DNA from 2 places in the Pseudarthrobacter sp. SL88 genome. Region 2 is predicted to be linked to the other one. Evidence: riboswitches for the same ligand, from Rfam matches in the RefSeq annotation. Region 2 holds a riboswitch; the other holds the start of a gene.
What was found. A riboswitch is a leader RNA that binds a small molecule or an ion and turns the genes downstream of it on or off. The one in region 2 is predicted to bind cyclic di-AMP.
Positions count from the first base shown of each region.

Region 1: linked by a shared signal. The riboswitch ahead of OVA06_RS14655 (hypothetical protein) and the one ahead of OVA06_RS14020 (M23 family metallopeptidase) in region 2 are both predicted to bind cyclic di-AMP.

Region 1 covers NZ_JAPPRD010000001.1:3,249,731-3,257,281, forward strand. Annotated here, with positions in the region: gene OVA06_RS14640 (hypothetical protein) at 562-1,542, opposite strand; gene OVA06_RS14645 (response regulator transcription factor) at 1,769-2,509, shown strand; gene OVA06_RS14650 (sensor histidine kinase) at 2,516-4,009, shown strand; cyclic di-AMP (ydaO/yuaA leader) riboswitch at 4,143-4,300, shown strand; gene OVA06_RS14655 (hypothetical protein) at 4,303-5,052, shown strand; gene OVA06_RS14660 (glyoxalase superfamily protein) at 5,230-5,598, opposite strand; gene upp (uracil phosphoribosyltransferase) at 5,644-6,279, opposite strand; gene OVA06_RS14670 (phosphatase PAP2 family protein) at 6,292-7,215, opposite strand; gene OVA06_RS14675 (nucleoside deaminase) at 7,274-7,551, shown strand, end outside.
Region 2 covers NZ_JAPPRD010000001.1:3,100,820-3,108,370, forward strand. Annotated here, with positions in the region: gene OVA06_RS13990 (molybdopterin molybdotransferase MoeA) at 1-261, opposite strand, end outside; gene OVA06_RS13995 (DUF6457 domain-containing protein) at 258-551, opposite strand; gene mobA (molybdenum cofactor guanylyltransferase) at 567-1,232, opposite strand; gene OVA06_RS14005 (HNH endonuclease) at 1,362-1,862, opposite strand; gene OVA06_RS14010 (NlpC/P60 family protein) at 2,109-2,888, opposite strand; gene OVA06_RS14015 (C40 family peptidase) at 3,046-3,732, opposite strand; cyclic di-AMP (ydaO/yuaA leader) riboswitch at 3,803-3,984, opposite strand; gene OVA06_RS14020 (M23 family metallopeptidase) at 4,113-4,943, opposite strand; cyclic di-AMP (ydaO/yuaA leader) riboswitch at 4,954-5,172, opposite strand; gene OVA06_RS14025 (metal-dependent transcriptional regulator) at 5,314-6,009, opposite strand; gene serC (phosphoserine transaminase) at 6,317-7,447, shown strand.

The DNA of each region.
Region 1 (7,551 bases), 150 kb from region 2:
TTACCTCAATGTGAATGGCCGCCATAGCGGCACTCGAATGCTGGGTTTCCCCGCACTGCGAATGGGGAGGGGCGCCCGACGCTGGGCTGGGGGCGAATGCCTAAGAACTTCGAAGGGTGTAGAAGGTCAGGCGTGCATTCGACAACAGCGCATGTCGGCAGCAGCTGATGTGCTGGGCCAATATTCTGCGGCTGCAGGTGCTGTTGAGTTCTTGTTCACATTGGAAGTGTGCAGCGTAACAATGGCAACTTGCAAGTAACAATGGGCGGGATCGTCCGCATCGTGAGACAAAGCGGCGGAATGTGCGACAGATCACGATTCTGGGAAGGTCAAATAATAACACTCGTTATCCGAGAATGATCCCTCGGAGAGTTATTTGATTGAACTATCTTCGATGGATACGCAATCTATCGAATCACGCTGAATTTCAATCGCTTGACATAGAATCGACCCACCGGAGGGTCCTCACTGTCCAATTCATTGCCGGCTGCTAGCCGTCTTTTTGGCCCCCGGCTACCTGAACGAAGCCACCGCGGCGGCGTCTCACATTGCGACGGCCGGTCAGTTGGTGGTTGTCCCCGCACCCGGAGCTGCTGCCGTACCGGACGCCGTCGCAAGCAGTACGGTCTTGGCTGTGTAGCTGTCCGACGACTTGAGCGCGGTAACGCGGACGGTTGACCCGGACGTGTCTTCCGAGATGCCCAGTGTGCCACCCGTGCTGCCGCTGCCCCGTTGCCGGATGCCCTCTGATACCTGCACATCCGCTCCGACGGCGTAGGTGCGCGAAAACCCGTCCTCGCTCTTGACGGTCAGCCAGTCAGACAAAACGTCCGTGACGGTGCCCGTCTGGGAAGCCATGGTCACGTAGGAAGAATCCTGCAGGATCACATATTCGGAGTGTATGGCGGCGTTCAGCCCTGCCAGCCCTATGCCGAGACCGCCGGGGCCGCCCATGGCTCCGCCGTTCATGCCGCCAATGCCGTCCGGGGCTGTCATTCCGGACTGGCCGCCGGGCGCGAACTGGCCGCCGGGGTCCGCCTGCCCGTTGGTCCCGCTGGCGCCGCCGGCATCCTGGGTATTGTCCGCGGCTGCCACGGAGCTGTTTCCGGCGGCATAGGCCCCCGCACCAGCTGCTGCGGCCACCGCCACCACGACTCCGCCAATGATCAGCCCCTTCCTGGCTGCCCTGCCCCGGTTATCCAAAGTCCGGCCGTCCAAAGCCCGGGGCCGCCCCTCTGCCGGGTACGGCTGCGGTGCGCCCCACCCTGCCGGCTGTTCCTGCCGCTGGTCCGTGTCCGCCGTCGTACTCCCCCATCCAGCAGGCTGGCCGCTCCCGGGAGCGGCCCAATCCTGGGACGGCCTGCTCTCCGCGATGCGGGGAGGTGCCCAACCGGAAGGTGCCTGCGGGCTGTCGGGGTTGCCGGCAAAGACTTCCCACTGGCTTTGCGGGCGGGCCTGCCCCTCGGCTGCGGCGCCGGCCTGATGCGGCTGTCCACCCTGGGCCGGTTCGTCCGGGACGGCACGGTTGTTCTGCTGGTCCATTGACTGCTCCAAGGGAACGTGGCGGTCGCCTCTGCTGATGTTCCATCAGCGTCAGCCGCGTTCCTGTACCCGGGCTGTGCAGCGGGGCAGTGCTGACTGTGACATTTGGACCTTGGCGCCGACGCTGCCTCACCCGCTGCGACGCCCAGCTGGCTAGGCTGGGATTCACAGCTGGGGCACAGGTAGCCCAAAGCCCGCCTATATCGAAGGATCGGAGAGTTGTCCCATGGCCACCTCGCACTCCATGACCAACAACCTCCCCAAGCTCTCCCATCCGGACGGCTCCCCCATCCGCGCCCTGGTGGTGGATGACGAACCCAGCCTTTCCGAGCTGATGAGCATGGGCCTGCGGATGGCCGGGTGGTCCGTGGCAGTGGCAGCGGACGGGCCCGAGGCGGTGAAGCTGGCCAAGGACTTCCGCCCCGACGTCCTGGTGCTGGACGTAATGCTGCCAGGGTTCGACGGCGTGGAGCTGCTGGGCAGGATCCGCGCCTTCGCGCCGGAGGTGCCCGCCCTCTTCCTGACCGCGAAGGACGCAGTCCAGGACCGCATCGTCGGCCTGGCCGCCGGCGGTGACGACTATGTCACCAAACCGTTCAGCATGGAGGAAGTCATCCTCCGCCTGCACCGGCTGGTTCAGCGCTCAGGCGTCGCAGCCATGGACACTGCCGAATTGGTGGTGGGCGACCTGGTGCTCAACGTCGACACCCGGGAAGTCACCCGCGCCGGGGATGATGTGCAGCTGACGGCCACCCAGTTCGAGCTGCTCCGCTACCTCATGGAAAACCCCAAGCGTGTCATCAGCAAGGCCCAGATCCTTGACCGGGTGTGGGACTACGATTTCGGCGGCCAGGCCAACATTGTGGAGCTCTACATCTCCTACCTCCGCAAAAAGATCGACGCCGTCCATCCGCCCATGATCCACACCGTCCGCGGGGCCGGCTACGTCATCAAGCCGGCGGAGTAGCACGCCATGGCCACTTCAGAAGCTCCCTACGCCCGGAGTTGGCTCAGGCCGGCAACCTGGCACCTGCGCACCCGCCTGATTGCCCTGGCCATGGCCCTGCTTATCGCCATCTGCGGTGCCGTTGGCATCGTGAGCTACGCATCGATGGACGCCTTCCTGACCCGGCAGCTTGATGACCAGCTCAGCCAAGCCGCAAACCTTGCCGACAACCCCGGCCGCCCGCCGTTTGGCGGCTTCAACGGACGGGACCCCCTGGACGCCCGGGGCCAGAGAATCGGCACCGTGAACGCGAGCATCCGCAACGGCCAGGTGAGTTCCGGCGGCTTCCTCGCCTCTGACACCACCCGCCAGCCCTTGTCCACGGAGGACAAGGAGACGCTCCTTGCGCTCGACGCCAACTCCCGGCCCGTGGACCGTTCGATGTCCAGCGGTGATTACCGGCTGATCGCGGTCCAGACAAACTCCGGCGATGTCCTGGTCACAGGACTCCCCCTGGCTACCAAGGAAAGTACCCTCAGGTCCCTGGTGTGGACCTTCGTGTTCGTGTCGTTGGGCGGCCTGCTGCTGATCGGCCTCGTGGGGACCGTACTGATCCGCCGCACAATGAAACCCTTGGAACAGCTCTCCGAAGTTGCCACCAGGGTGTCTGAACTGCCCCTGGACGCCGGTGAGGTGGCGCTCGCCGTGCGGGTGCCGCCGTCGAACTCCAACCCCGGCACGGAGGTGGGCAGTGTGGGGCATGCACTGAACCTCATGCTGGACAACGTAGCCAGCGCCCTGGAAGCCCGGCAGAAGAGCGAAACCAAGGTGCGCCAGTTCGTGGCGGACGCCTCGCACGAGCTCCGCACCCCGCTGACCGCCATCCGCGGCTACACCGAGCTGATGCGGATGACGGAGGACTTCACTCCCGATGGGCAGAAATCGCTGGCCCGGGTCCAAAGCCAGTCCGAGCGGATGACGGCACTGGTGGAGGACCTGCTGCTCCTGGCGCGGCTGGATGAGGGCCAGCCGCTCAAGCTGGCCGAGGTGGACCTGACGCAGCTGGTGGTGGAAAGCGTCAGCGACGAAAAAGTCATGGCCCCGAGCCACACCTGGCGGCTGGATCTTCCTGCGGAGCCGGTGCTGGTCAACGGGGACGGCGCGCAGCTGCGGCAGGTACTCATGAACCTGCTGTCCAACGCCCGGAAACACACCCCTGCCGGAACCACCGTGGTGGCCGGCGTCGGTACGGCACCCGACGGCGCCGCCGTCGTGACGGTCACGGACGACGGCGGAGGCATTCCGGCTGACTTCGTGGACCACGTCTTTTCGCGCTTCGCCCGCGCAGACGCGGCCCGCAAGGGCAGCGGCGACCAGGCCGGCGCGGCCGTTGCCGAGGGCACCAGCGGGCTGGGCCTGTCCATTGTCCAGTCCATCGTGGAAGCCCACGGAGGGCGGGTAACGGTCACATCACGGCCGGGGATGACGGAGTTTGCGCTTCGCCTGCCGACCGTGGCCTGAATTCGCCAAGGCGACGCGCCGTCGTCGTGACGTCTGTTACCTAAATGTGACTTAAGCGCCGCTCTCCTGTACCGTCGATAGAGTGCGGTTCCCGTTCGGGCCGCATATCCGGATGACGCCAAGCTCTGCCACTTCCCGGATTTCGCTTGAACTGAGGCAGAGGCGGGGGACCCACGTCCCGGGCAACGCAGTACTGCCCTTGGGGTTAAGCCAGCACGTGTATTTGCCGTGCGGCCGGATGCCCTCATCCGAACCCGACAGCTAACTCCGCAGGTGTGAGAGGCGAAACAAACATGTCTAAATTCACGGTAAAACCGCGCCCAAAATCGGCCCCGAGCCACAGCGCGCAGCCTGAAACCCGCAAGAAGTCTTCCTTCGGCAAGCGCGCCGCGGTCCTCGCAGTCTCCGCAGCCATGCTGGTGGGCGTAGGCGCCGCAGGCCAGGCCACGGACGGCTTTTCCGGCGTGGCAGCTACCGGCTCCGAGTCCCCCGCTGCCACCGATTCCCAGATGAGCATCGAGAAGAGCGAAATCCGGTCTAACCCTGCGGCCTCGGCGCCCGCCGAACTCAAGGTGCAGCCCCAGGAGGCGGCACCGGCGCCCGCACCCGCTGCGGAACCTGCCCCGGCCGCAGCGCCCGCCCCGGCTCCTGCACCGGAACCGGCACCTGCTCCCGCACCGGAGCCTGCTCCCGCTCCCGCTCCCGCTCCCGAGCCTGCTCCCGTCGTCGCCGTCAACGATCCTGCCGGCGCACAGGCCTACGCGTCCGGCCAGCTGGCCAGCTACGGATGGGCGCAGGACCAGATGCAGTGCCTGGTCACCCTGTGGACTAAGGAATCCGACTGGACCACCACCGCCACCAACGCCAGCAGCGGCGCTTACGGCATCGTGCAGTCCCTCCCCGCCGAAAAAATGGCGAGCGCCGGCCCCGACTACCTGACCAACTACCGCACTCAGATCAACTGGGGCCTGAACTACATCAAGGAGCGTTACCAGTCCCCGTGTGGCGCCCTGAACTTCCACCTGGGCAACAACTGGTACTAAAAACCTTCACACGTTGAGGCCCTTTCGACCGGCCGCCGCCGAACCCTACCGGTTCAGCGGCGGCCGTCGTCGTATCTGCAGCCCTTCCTGCGAGGCACCAATTACCCCGTGCGTTAGGTAGCCATTTTTGGGATTGGCGCTAACGGCCACCGAGCGGTTTGGGGCTGGGACGTGCCGTTACCGTCCCGGAATGTACTGGACGGCCCAGCGGTTGCCGTCCGGGTCCGCGAAGTACACGAAGTGCCCCCAGTCCTGAACGTCCACATCGCTGACCGCCACCCCATTGTTCTTCAGGTGGTCGTGGGCGGCCTGGATGTCGCTGACCACCAGCTGCAGGTTGGAGCCGGTGCCCGGAGGAGCGTCAGTGAGGCCTTCCCCGATGCAGATGGAACACGCTGAACCGGGCGGGGTCAGCTGCACGAAGCGGATGGATTCCGACGGGCGTTCGTCGAAGTCGGCGTTGAAACCCACTTTATTAACGTAGAAATCCTTGGCGCGGTCCACATCGGACACGGGGACAAACACGAGTTCAAGTTTCCAGTCCATTGCCACAGGCTACGGCCGGGGACTTGTGCGCGGAAGGCTTGAACCTCAGCCGGCGATGCCGTACAGCCGGTCTCCCGCATCTCCAAGGCCGGGCACGATGTAGGACTTTTCGTTCAGCTTCTCGTCAATCGACGCAAGGACGATGTGCACGTTTGCCTCGCCCAGTTCCTCCTCCAGCTTGGCCAGGCCCTCCGGGGCCGCCAGCAGGCAGATGCACGTGACGTCCGACGCCCCGCGCTTGAACAGGAACTTGATGGCCTCGCGCAGGGTTCCGCCGGTGGCCAGCATGGGATCCAGAACGAAGACCTGCCGGCCGGTAAGGTCCTCAGGCAGGCGCTCGGCGTAGGTGATGATGTCCAGGGTTTCCTCGTCCCGGGCCATGCCCAGGAAACCCACTTCTGCAGTGGGGACCAGCTTGGTCATGCCCTCCAGCATGCCGAGGCCGGCGCGCAGGATGGGGACCACCAGAGGGGTGGGCTTGGTGAAGGCCGTGCCCACCGTGGTGCTGACCGGAGTCTCGATAGTGACCGGTTCGGTGCGAACCTCGCGCGTGGCCTCGTACGCCAGCAGTGTCACTAGCTCTTCGGTCAGCTGCCGGAACACGGGCGAAGGGGTGTTCTTATCCCGGAGGACAGTGAGCTTATGGGCGACCAGCGGGTGGTCCACAACGAGAGTGCGCATTGCTCAAAGCTATCATCCGGCGCTGTCCCTGCCGGAGTCCCCTACTCCGGGCTCCTGATGCCTGACGCGGCTGCCTGGATGCGCGCCTGGGTGAGTCCCGCCGCCGTGGTCCGTTCCGCCTAAGTGAGTCCCGCCGTCGTGGTCCGTTCCGCGGCCATGCGTTGCGCTGTCGTGGTGCATGGCGTCTGCGACGACATCGCGCACCACGGGACGCTCAAACGATGGCGCGGGCCCCGCGTGCTCCCGCCGCCGGATCAGATGGAACATCCGATGGGCCAGGATGACGAATCCGACCCAGGCCAGGCCCAGCGTCCAGCCGGCAATAACATCGGTCAACCAGTGGTGGCCCAGGAAAACCCTGCTCAGGCCCATGGACACAATGAAGACGGTACCCGCGGTGATGGCCGTGATGCGCGCGCTGAGGACCTGGAACTGCAGACAGATGATATACACCAGCACGCCGATCACCACCGTGGTGTTGAGGGTGTGCCCGCTGGGAAACGACGGTGAGTCTTCGTAGGGCGGAACAGCTTCGGAGTGGTCCGGCCGGGTCCGGCCCACCAGCCGCTTGCCCAGGGTGGTGGCCGCGGTGGAAACCGCAGCTGCACCGCCTACAAGGAGGAGCGGGCGCCACGACCTGCTGAGGAAGGTCAGCCACGCGGTGAGGAGCGTGGCGAGGATGGGCATGCCAATGCCGCCGCCAATGTTGGTGAAACCCGTGACGAACGCATCCAATCCGGGATTGCGCAGTGACTGGGCGTAGTCCAGGGCGGGGATATCAAGGCTCGCAAGGCCTTCATCATCCACCACGTCCGAATACACTTCGGCACCCAGGAGGGCCATGGCGACAATCAGGGTTCCGCCCACCGCCATGGTCAGCCACAAGGCGGCATACGGTTTGATCCAACGGTCCACGCGGTCCCGAACGGTACTCACGGCGCCTCCCCGGCATTCAGTACGCAGGCTTACTATCCCCCGAAACTATCATTGAGCCATGGTCTCCGCATCGAACAGTTACGACGAGTGGATGGGCCTCGCCCTGGCGGAGGCCCGCGCGGCGCTCGCTACCGGCGATGTCCCCATTGGCGCCGTGGTGCTGGGGCCCGACGGCGAGGTGCTGGGTTCCGGACGGAACCAGCGGGAAGAGCTTGGGGACCCCACCGCCCATGCCGAGGTTGTGGCCCTCCGCCAGGCTGCTGAGCGGCTGCGGGAACTGGCACGGCTCGCCGGCGGCCCGGACGACGGGTGGCGGTTGTCCGACTGCACGCTGGT
Region 2 (7,551 bases):
GCGGGCCTGGGCCTGGTCCAGCGGCACCGGACCGGGCGGGATGGGCGTTGCGGCGTCAAAGGCGGCCTGGCGTGCTTCCGCCCATGTGTGAGCCAGGTGATGGTGGCCGTGGCCCTGTTCCTGGCCGGTTCCGGCCTGGCCTTCGTCGTTCTGCTCCTGCGGTTGTTCCTGCAGTTGTTCCCGCGGGTTTCCGTGGCCGTGGTCGTGGCTGTGGTCGTGCCCTGCGGGGGATGCTGCTTCCTGCCCGGGTGCTTCTGTCATTCGCCGGGAGCCCCGGCGGCTTCAGCGTCATAGTCGGCAGCCAGCGTGCGGGCGACGGCGAGGGCCTTTTCCATGGCCGCGGCATCCGTCGAACTGCCGGAGTGCGAGGCCAGGCCCGCGGCGAATCCGGCGATGAAGGTGGTCAGCGGGGCGGCGGGACGGACCACTGAATGCGCCGCCACACCGGCAAGGGAAAGGATGGCATTGATGTCCACCTGGACATCTTCAAGCTCGTAGGCCTGGAGCAGCGACCTGCACCACTCCTCCAGTGTTTCGTCCTGGCTCTTCACCACGTGCCTCCAAAGTTAACTGCGGCCGCGCCCGGCCCCGTCCACGTCCTCCACGTCCGGGCTGCCGGCGGCAATCCCCAATGCGGCGGCATCGTCCCACGTGTCCACATCTGCCGTGTAAGCGGCCGGAACGGCGACAAGCTGCACGTCCAGACTAGCAAGGAGTGAGCGGACTGATCCGTTGACCAACCGGCCTGTGGCAGCCATCCCGCGGGCGGACTTTTTTAGCATGTCCGTGCTATAAATTCCGGCCAGCGGCTGCATCCGCCCCACACCGTTTTCATCCGCGGCAAAGGCCACATAAGACCCCGCCCCAAGCCCCGTGGACAACTCATGCAGGAGGGTCCGCACAGCCCCGGAAACCAGGGGCATGTCACAGGCCAGGACGAGGGTGTGCGGAGCGCCGGCCCCCGCCCGGTCCAGGACATCCAGGCCCGTGGCGATGGCCGCTGCGGGGCCGGCGAACTCCGGCTCTTCACGGCACGTGAGCACTCCGGGAGGCAAAGGTCCGGGATCCGGGCCGACAATCACGGTGGCCCGGGCTCCCTCAGCCGCAGCCAGGGCCCGGCCAAGGAGGGTGGTGCCGCGAAACAGCAGCCCCTGTTTCGGGACGCCGCCCAGCCGCGAGGATCGGCCTCCCGCCAGGATGAGGGCATCAAAGGCCGGCACGTCGTCTTGCATGGTCCAAGCGTAGCCAGTGCCGGACGCCCTTCGGACAGTCCAGGCACTCGGCAGGTCAGGCGGTCAGGCGGTCAGGCCAGGCGGCCAGCGCAGGCAACACGTCAGGACCGGCCAGACAAACAGCGCACCTTACGCGGCCCGCTCCGGCAGGAGGAACGGGTCCCACGCCGGCGTGGGCTTTTCCAGTTCCTTGATCTGCCAGATGGTGCCGTGCGGCGGTGCCGGCTCGAATCGCAGCTTCCAGCCCATTTCAGCGGGCGTGTGGTCGCCCTTAACGTTGTTGCAGCGCAGGCAGGCTGCCACCAGGTTCTCCCAGGAGTCCGCCCCTCCCCGTGACTTGGGGTGCACATGGTCGATCGTGTGCGCCGCTTTTCCGCAGTAAGCGCACTTGTGCCCATCGCGTCTCAGGACGCCGCGCCGGCTGACGGCGGTGGCATGGTTGTATCTGGGCCGGATGTAGCGGTTGAGGAGAATCACGGAGGGGCGGCCCAGGATTTCCTGCGGACCCACAACGGGATCCTCGCCCTCGGCAACCACGCTTGCCTTGCCCGTGAGCACAAGCACCAGCGCCCGGCGGAAAGTAATAACCGCCAGCGGTTCATATCCAGCATTCAGAACGAGAGTGCGCATGCACGTACCTCTTCACGGCCGCACCCGTCAGGGGCACGAGGGCCGGCTGCCCTCGGCATGTCCGGGCTATGGATCGACACCACAAGAGTAAACAAAGAAATGCAGGATCAGCTAATCACGGCACACCCTACCGTCAGGAACGGCCGCCGGGGCGCACCGCCCGTGAACGGCAAAGGACCCCGGCCGCGTGGGCAGGGGTCCTTTCACTCCGAGGGGCGGCCGTACCGGCCAGCCCTCGCGGGGGGATCAGTTGACGCGGATGAAGACCGGTCCGGAACCGACGTTGGCGCTGAAGACCACGGTCTGGTTGCCGTTGTAGCCGCCGTGCACAGCCTGGCCGTTGCCGGCGTAGACAGCGATGTGGGCCATGCCGGCGCCGCCGTCGGCGTAGTAGATCAGGTCGCCGGGCTGGGCCTCGGCAGCGCTGACGGTGCGGCCAAGGGAAAGGTAACCGGCGGGCCAGTCGTGGAAGTTGATGCCCACGGCAGCCAGTGAGTTGGTGACGAGCATCGTGCAGTCCTGGTTGACGCCGAGCTGGGCGTAGGCTGCGGAAAGGATTGCTGCGCCCTTGCCGCTGGCAGACGCCTGGGGTGCAGACGCTGGCTGCGCCGTGACTGTAGCGGTGACCTTCGGCACTGCAGCCGTCTGGGCGGTGGCGGCCTCGGCAGCCGGAGCCGGAGCGGCTTCCTGGACCTCAACCTCGGGCTCTGCCTCAACCACCGGAGCCGGGCTGGTGCTGACGGCCGGCTTCTCGAAGGAGATGTTGATGGTGGACGCCGCGGAGATCGGGGCTTCAACGGCTGATCCAACTTCAAAGGCGGATGCAGGAGCGGAGTCGCGCTGGATGTTGGTGTCAGCTGCGTTTGCGGCGATGCCGCTGGTCAGGACCAAGCCCGAGGCTGCGGCGATAACCGCTGCCTGGCGCCCAACGCCGCCGGCGTTGCCGCCGACAGCCTTGGCGATGATGGCGATTGAGTTGGTCTTGGTGACTTCGGCGCGATGCCGTGCGGTAGCACGAGTCGTCATCAGTTCTCTCTTTCGTTGTCCCCGGGCCTGTAGGCAACACGGGGGTTATGGACGCGCCGGCATCTTGGGGGTACGCCGGCACGTCCCGAACGGGGATGTGTGATTTAGCGAAAAGCGGGGGCAAAGAAAAAGTTCCTGGGGCCTGTGGCCCCGGGAACTAGTTCATGGTGTAGAACGAGGAGGTTCCGGTAGCGGCAACCGCGTGCAGGAGGGTGCCCTGGGACGGGTTGAGCGCGCTGACCATCATGCCGTTGCCGACGTAGATGCCAACGTGTGCGCCGCCGTTCTGCATGACGAGGTCGCCAGGCTGGGGAGTGGAGGTGGGCTTCATGGCGTTCCAGGCGTTGACGCGCGGGATGCTGATGCCGGCCTGGGCGTAGACCCACTGGGTGAATCCGGAGCAGTCCCAGCCATTGGGGGTGGTGCCGCCCCACACGTACGGGTGGCCAATGCCGGTGTACGCGATAGCTGCGATGCCCGAAGTGGCAGCGGAGGAAACAGTCTCCGCGAGCTTCTCGGAAGCAGCTTCGGTTGAGTCAGCGGCTGCGGTGACGGCGTTGCCGGCATCCCGTGCTGCTGAAGCTGTGGACTGGGTGCGTACCGGCTCCGGCTTCGGAGCGGCGGTGGTCTTGATGACCGGGCGCTCGAAGGAAACAGTGGCGGTAGGTGCCGCGGTGACGGCAAGGGCGGTCTGGGCCGAACCCGACTCGGTGGATGCCGAGACGCCCGCGGTGGTATCCGCGACGGCCGGCAGGCCCATACCCAGGACGAGGCCGGAAGCGGCTGCAACTACAGCAGCCTGGCGACCCACTGTCCCGGCATTGGCACTAACAGCCTTGGACACGGCGCCCAAAGGGTTGGTACGAACCGTTTGCGCACGGTGGCGCGCAGCATTATGGCGTGAAGACACGAAGGTAGCCTCTCCCAATGCCTGCGAGGTGAGCTGTCGGATTCGGATGGGAGTCACCCGGCCACACGGCTTCCAAGGAAGCTTTCGTGACTTAACCCCAAGGCCTTCGAAACAAGAAGGCCAAAATTGGTTCCCCCGCCCCTGCCAGACGATGAAATGCGAACGGACCTTGAGCGGTGGCAGAGTTAGGCAATCCACTCAAGAGCGTCAACTTCGGAAAAGTTGACGCGAGTTAGACGGTACAGCAGTTTTGTTTGAATGTCACATTCAGGTCACGGCGGGTCACAGCCATTCGAGAGTCCACCATCATTTGGCTAGAGCCAACCGGTGGGGTCGACGACCTCGCCGTTGACCTGGACTTCGAAGTGGAGGTGGCAGCCCGTGGAAGCGCCGGTGGTCCCGCTGAGGGCAATGACGTCGCCCCGTGAGACGGTTTGGCCCTCGGTCACGTTGAACGACGACAGGTGGTTGTAGGTGGTCTCCAGGCCGTTGCCATGGTCCACCACCACCCTGTTGCCGCCGCCGTACTGGTGCCAGCCCACAAAGGTCACGGTTCCGGTGGCGGCAGCCATCACGGAGGTACCGCACTGGGCAACATAGTCCTGCCCGCGATGGAAGTCGCCGGTTCCGCCGGTGATGGGGCTGACGCGGTAGCCGAACGGCGATGCCGTCGCCATGGTGGCCAGCGGAGCCCCGAGGCTACCGGCGGACGCAGCACGGGAGACCGACGCTGCGGACTGGGCGCTGAGCAGTTGCTTGAGCTTGCCGTCAGGGTCCGCCTGGGTTACGACGGCGGAGCGGCTGAAGTCGATCTGGGCGCCTGCTTCCGCGGAAATCTCGGGCTGCGGCGTGACCGACGAGGCGGCCACCGCACCGGTTCCGCTGGCGTCAGTGGCCATGACGGGACTGGTGACGGGAACGGTCACGGTGAGCACCAGGCCGGTGGCGGCTAGCGCGATGCCGGCCTTCTGGCCGATGCCGCTGGCCGAGGCGAATTCCGTTATCTGGCGGAATGGACCCCGACGGCGGCGCGCATCACGGTGGAGATCGCGGGGGCGCGAGGTCTCGGCAGCCTGGACGGTTTCGACAGCACGCGGCGTAGCAGCGGGGCCGGCCGCGCGTCGGCGGCCCCGGGGGGTCTGCATGGTCAAGAAGGGTTCCTCTCTGGATAGCCTGCGAAGTTAGCTGTCGGATTCGGGTCAGAGAGTTCACAGACCCGGTCCGCCGTAAGCAAGCTGCGGCACAGAGAAATCCCCGGAAGGTTCCTTCACTGGAAGAGGCTTGCTGCTGACGGACTTCACCCCAAGGCAGTCCCCCGCTGCCAGTTGTGGTTCCCCCGCCTCTGCCAGTTATGACTTGGTGCTCCTGATCCGCTGGCAGAGCTCGGCTCCAGATCAGGTAACGCTTAAGTATCAACGCTTTCGTTCAACTATAGGGGCTTAAGTCCCTTAGTAACAATTCCGTTATGTTTGCGTGATCCAGCTCCCACGGGGTAAAAGCAGGGCTTTAACGGTGTCAGTTGACGGCTACGAACACGTGGGCAGCCACTTCAGGAGGCAGTTCCAGGGCGCCTTCAATGCCCGGAACACGGACGGAAATGTAGTCCCCTACACGCTCCAGCGATACCGCTGCTCCGGGGCGGATGCCGCCTTCGTCGAGCTGGGACAGGAGCTCGGGTTCCACCTGGATGGGCTCGGCCAGCCGGCTGATGGTCACGGCAGAGGCGGGGCCGTACGTCTTCATGGCCTCAAGGAGGCTGATCGCTCCATCGGCCAAGGACAGCTCCGGGTGCCCGCCCAGTGCGGCCAGTCCGGGAATCGGGTTTCCGTAGGGAGATTCGGTGGGGTGGTTGAGCAGTTCGTAGATCCGGCGCTCAACGCGCTCGCTCATCACGTGCTCCCAGCGGCACGCTTCGTCGTGGACGTAGGCCCAGTCCAGGCCGATGACGTCAGCCAGGAGCCGTTCGGCAAGGCGGTGCTTGCGCATGACCTCTGTGGCACGTTTGCGGCCGGCCTCGGTGAGCTCCAGGTGGCGGTCGCCGGACACCACCACCAGGCCGTCACGCTCCATCCGGCCGATGGTCTGGGACACCGTGGGGCCAGAGTGGCGCAACCGCTCGGCAATACGGGCCCTCAGGGCAACGATGTTTTCTTCCTCCAGCTCCAGGATGGTCCGAAGGTACATCTCCGTAGTGTCGATCAGATCCGTCATCCAGCTCAGCTCCTCGAGCGCAATACCCTGCGTTGTTCCGCGTTGTCCTACCGCGTTGTCCTACACAGTCCGCCGCCATGCGGCGCGACATAGTCCGGAGGCAAGCTTAGCCTATTTTGACTTAGTCCGAATAGTTGCCGGCCCACGTACCAGTGTCTCAATGTTTGGACTTTAGCGGCTCCGACTCCCGCGCCTACGGCGGTTCAGGCAGAATGGGTAAGGCCTGTATGGCAGTCACTGCCGACTGTCGGGCGGCGTTGTCCGCCCGACCGGCTAAAGCCACCTCCCCGCCGACATTGGAGCACCCGTGAGCGAAACCAGCATCACTATTCCTGCCGACCTCCTGCCCCGGGACGGACGGTTCGGAGCCGGGCCATCCAAGGTCAGGCAGGAACAGATCGATGCGCTCTCCGCGGCGTCGAAGACCATCCTGGGCACGTCCCACCGGCAGGCCCCCGTCAAGAACCTCGTGGGCTCGGTCCGCGAAGGCCTCAGCCGGTTTTTCCGGGCGCCCGAGGGCTACGAGGTTGTCCTCGGCGTCGGCGGTTCCACCGCTTTCTGGGATGTTGCCTCCTTCGGCCTCGTGGAGAAGAAGGCCCAGCACCTGTCCTTTGGTGAGTTCGGGTCGAAGTTCGCCGCCGCCACCAACAAGGCACCTTTCCTGGATGCGTCCTCCATCATCACGTCCGAACCGGGTACCCGCCCGGCTGCCCGGGCCGAGGCCGGCGTCGACGTATACGCCTGGCCGCAGAACGAAACCTCCACCGGCGTCTCCGCTCCGGTAAAGCGCGTAGCAAATGCCGATGAGGGCGCACTGGTCCTGGTCGATGCAACCTCGGCCGCGGGCGGCCTGGACGTCGATGTTGCCGAGAGCGATGTCTACTACTTCGCCCCGCAGAAGAACTTTGCCTCCGACGGCGGCCTGTGGCTTGGCCTGTTCTCCCCCGCCGCACTGGAACGCGCCGCACGGATCAAAGCCAGCGGCCGCTGGATCCCGGATTTCCTGGACCTGCAGACCGCCATCGACAACTCGAAGCTGAACCAGACCTACAACACCCCGTCGCTGTCCACCCTGGTAACGCTGGACGCCCAGGTGCAGTGGCTGAACTCCAACGGCGGCCTGGACTTCGCGGCGGGACGCACCTCCGACTCCGCCGGCCGCATCTACACGTGGGCCGAAGCATCTGAATACGCGACGCCGTTCGTCATCAACCCGGATGAGCGCTCGAACGTCATTGCCACCATCGACTTCGACGACTCCGTGGATGCCGCCGCGGTGGCCAAGGTCCTGCGCGCCAACGGCATTGTGGACACGGAGCCTTACCGCAAGCTGGGCCGCAACCAGCTCCGTATCGCCACCTTCGTTGCCATCGACCCCGAGGACGTTTCGGCCCTGCTGGCCAGCATCGACTTTGTGGTGGGCGAGCTGCGCAAGTAGCTTTCCGCCGTCGGCAAGGCCCCGGCGAATGAACATACGACGGCGCCGCCCGGGTTTACCCCGGACGGCGCCGTTTGCTGTTGGTTGGGTCGACGGACCCGCCG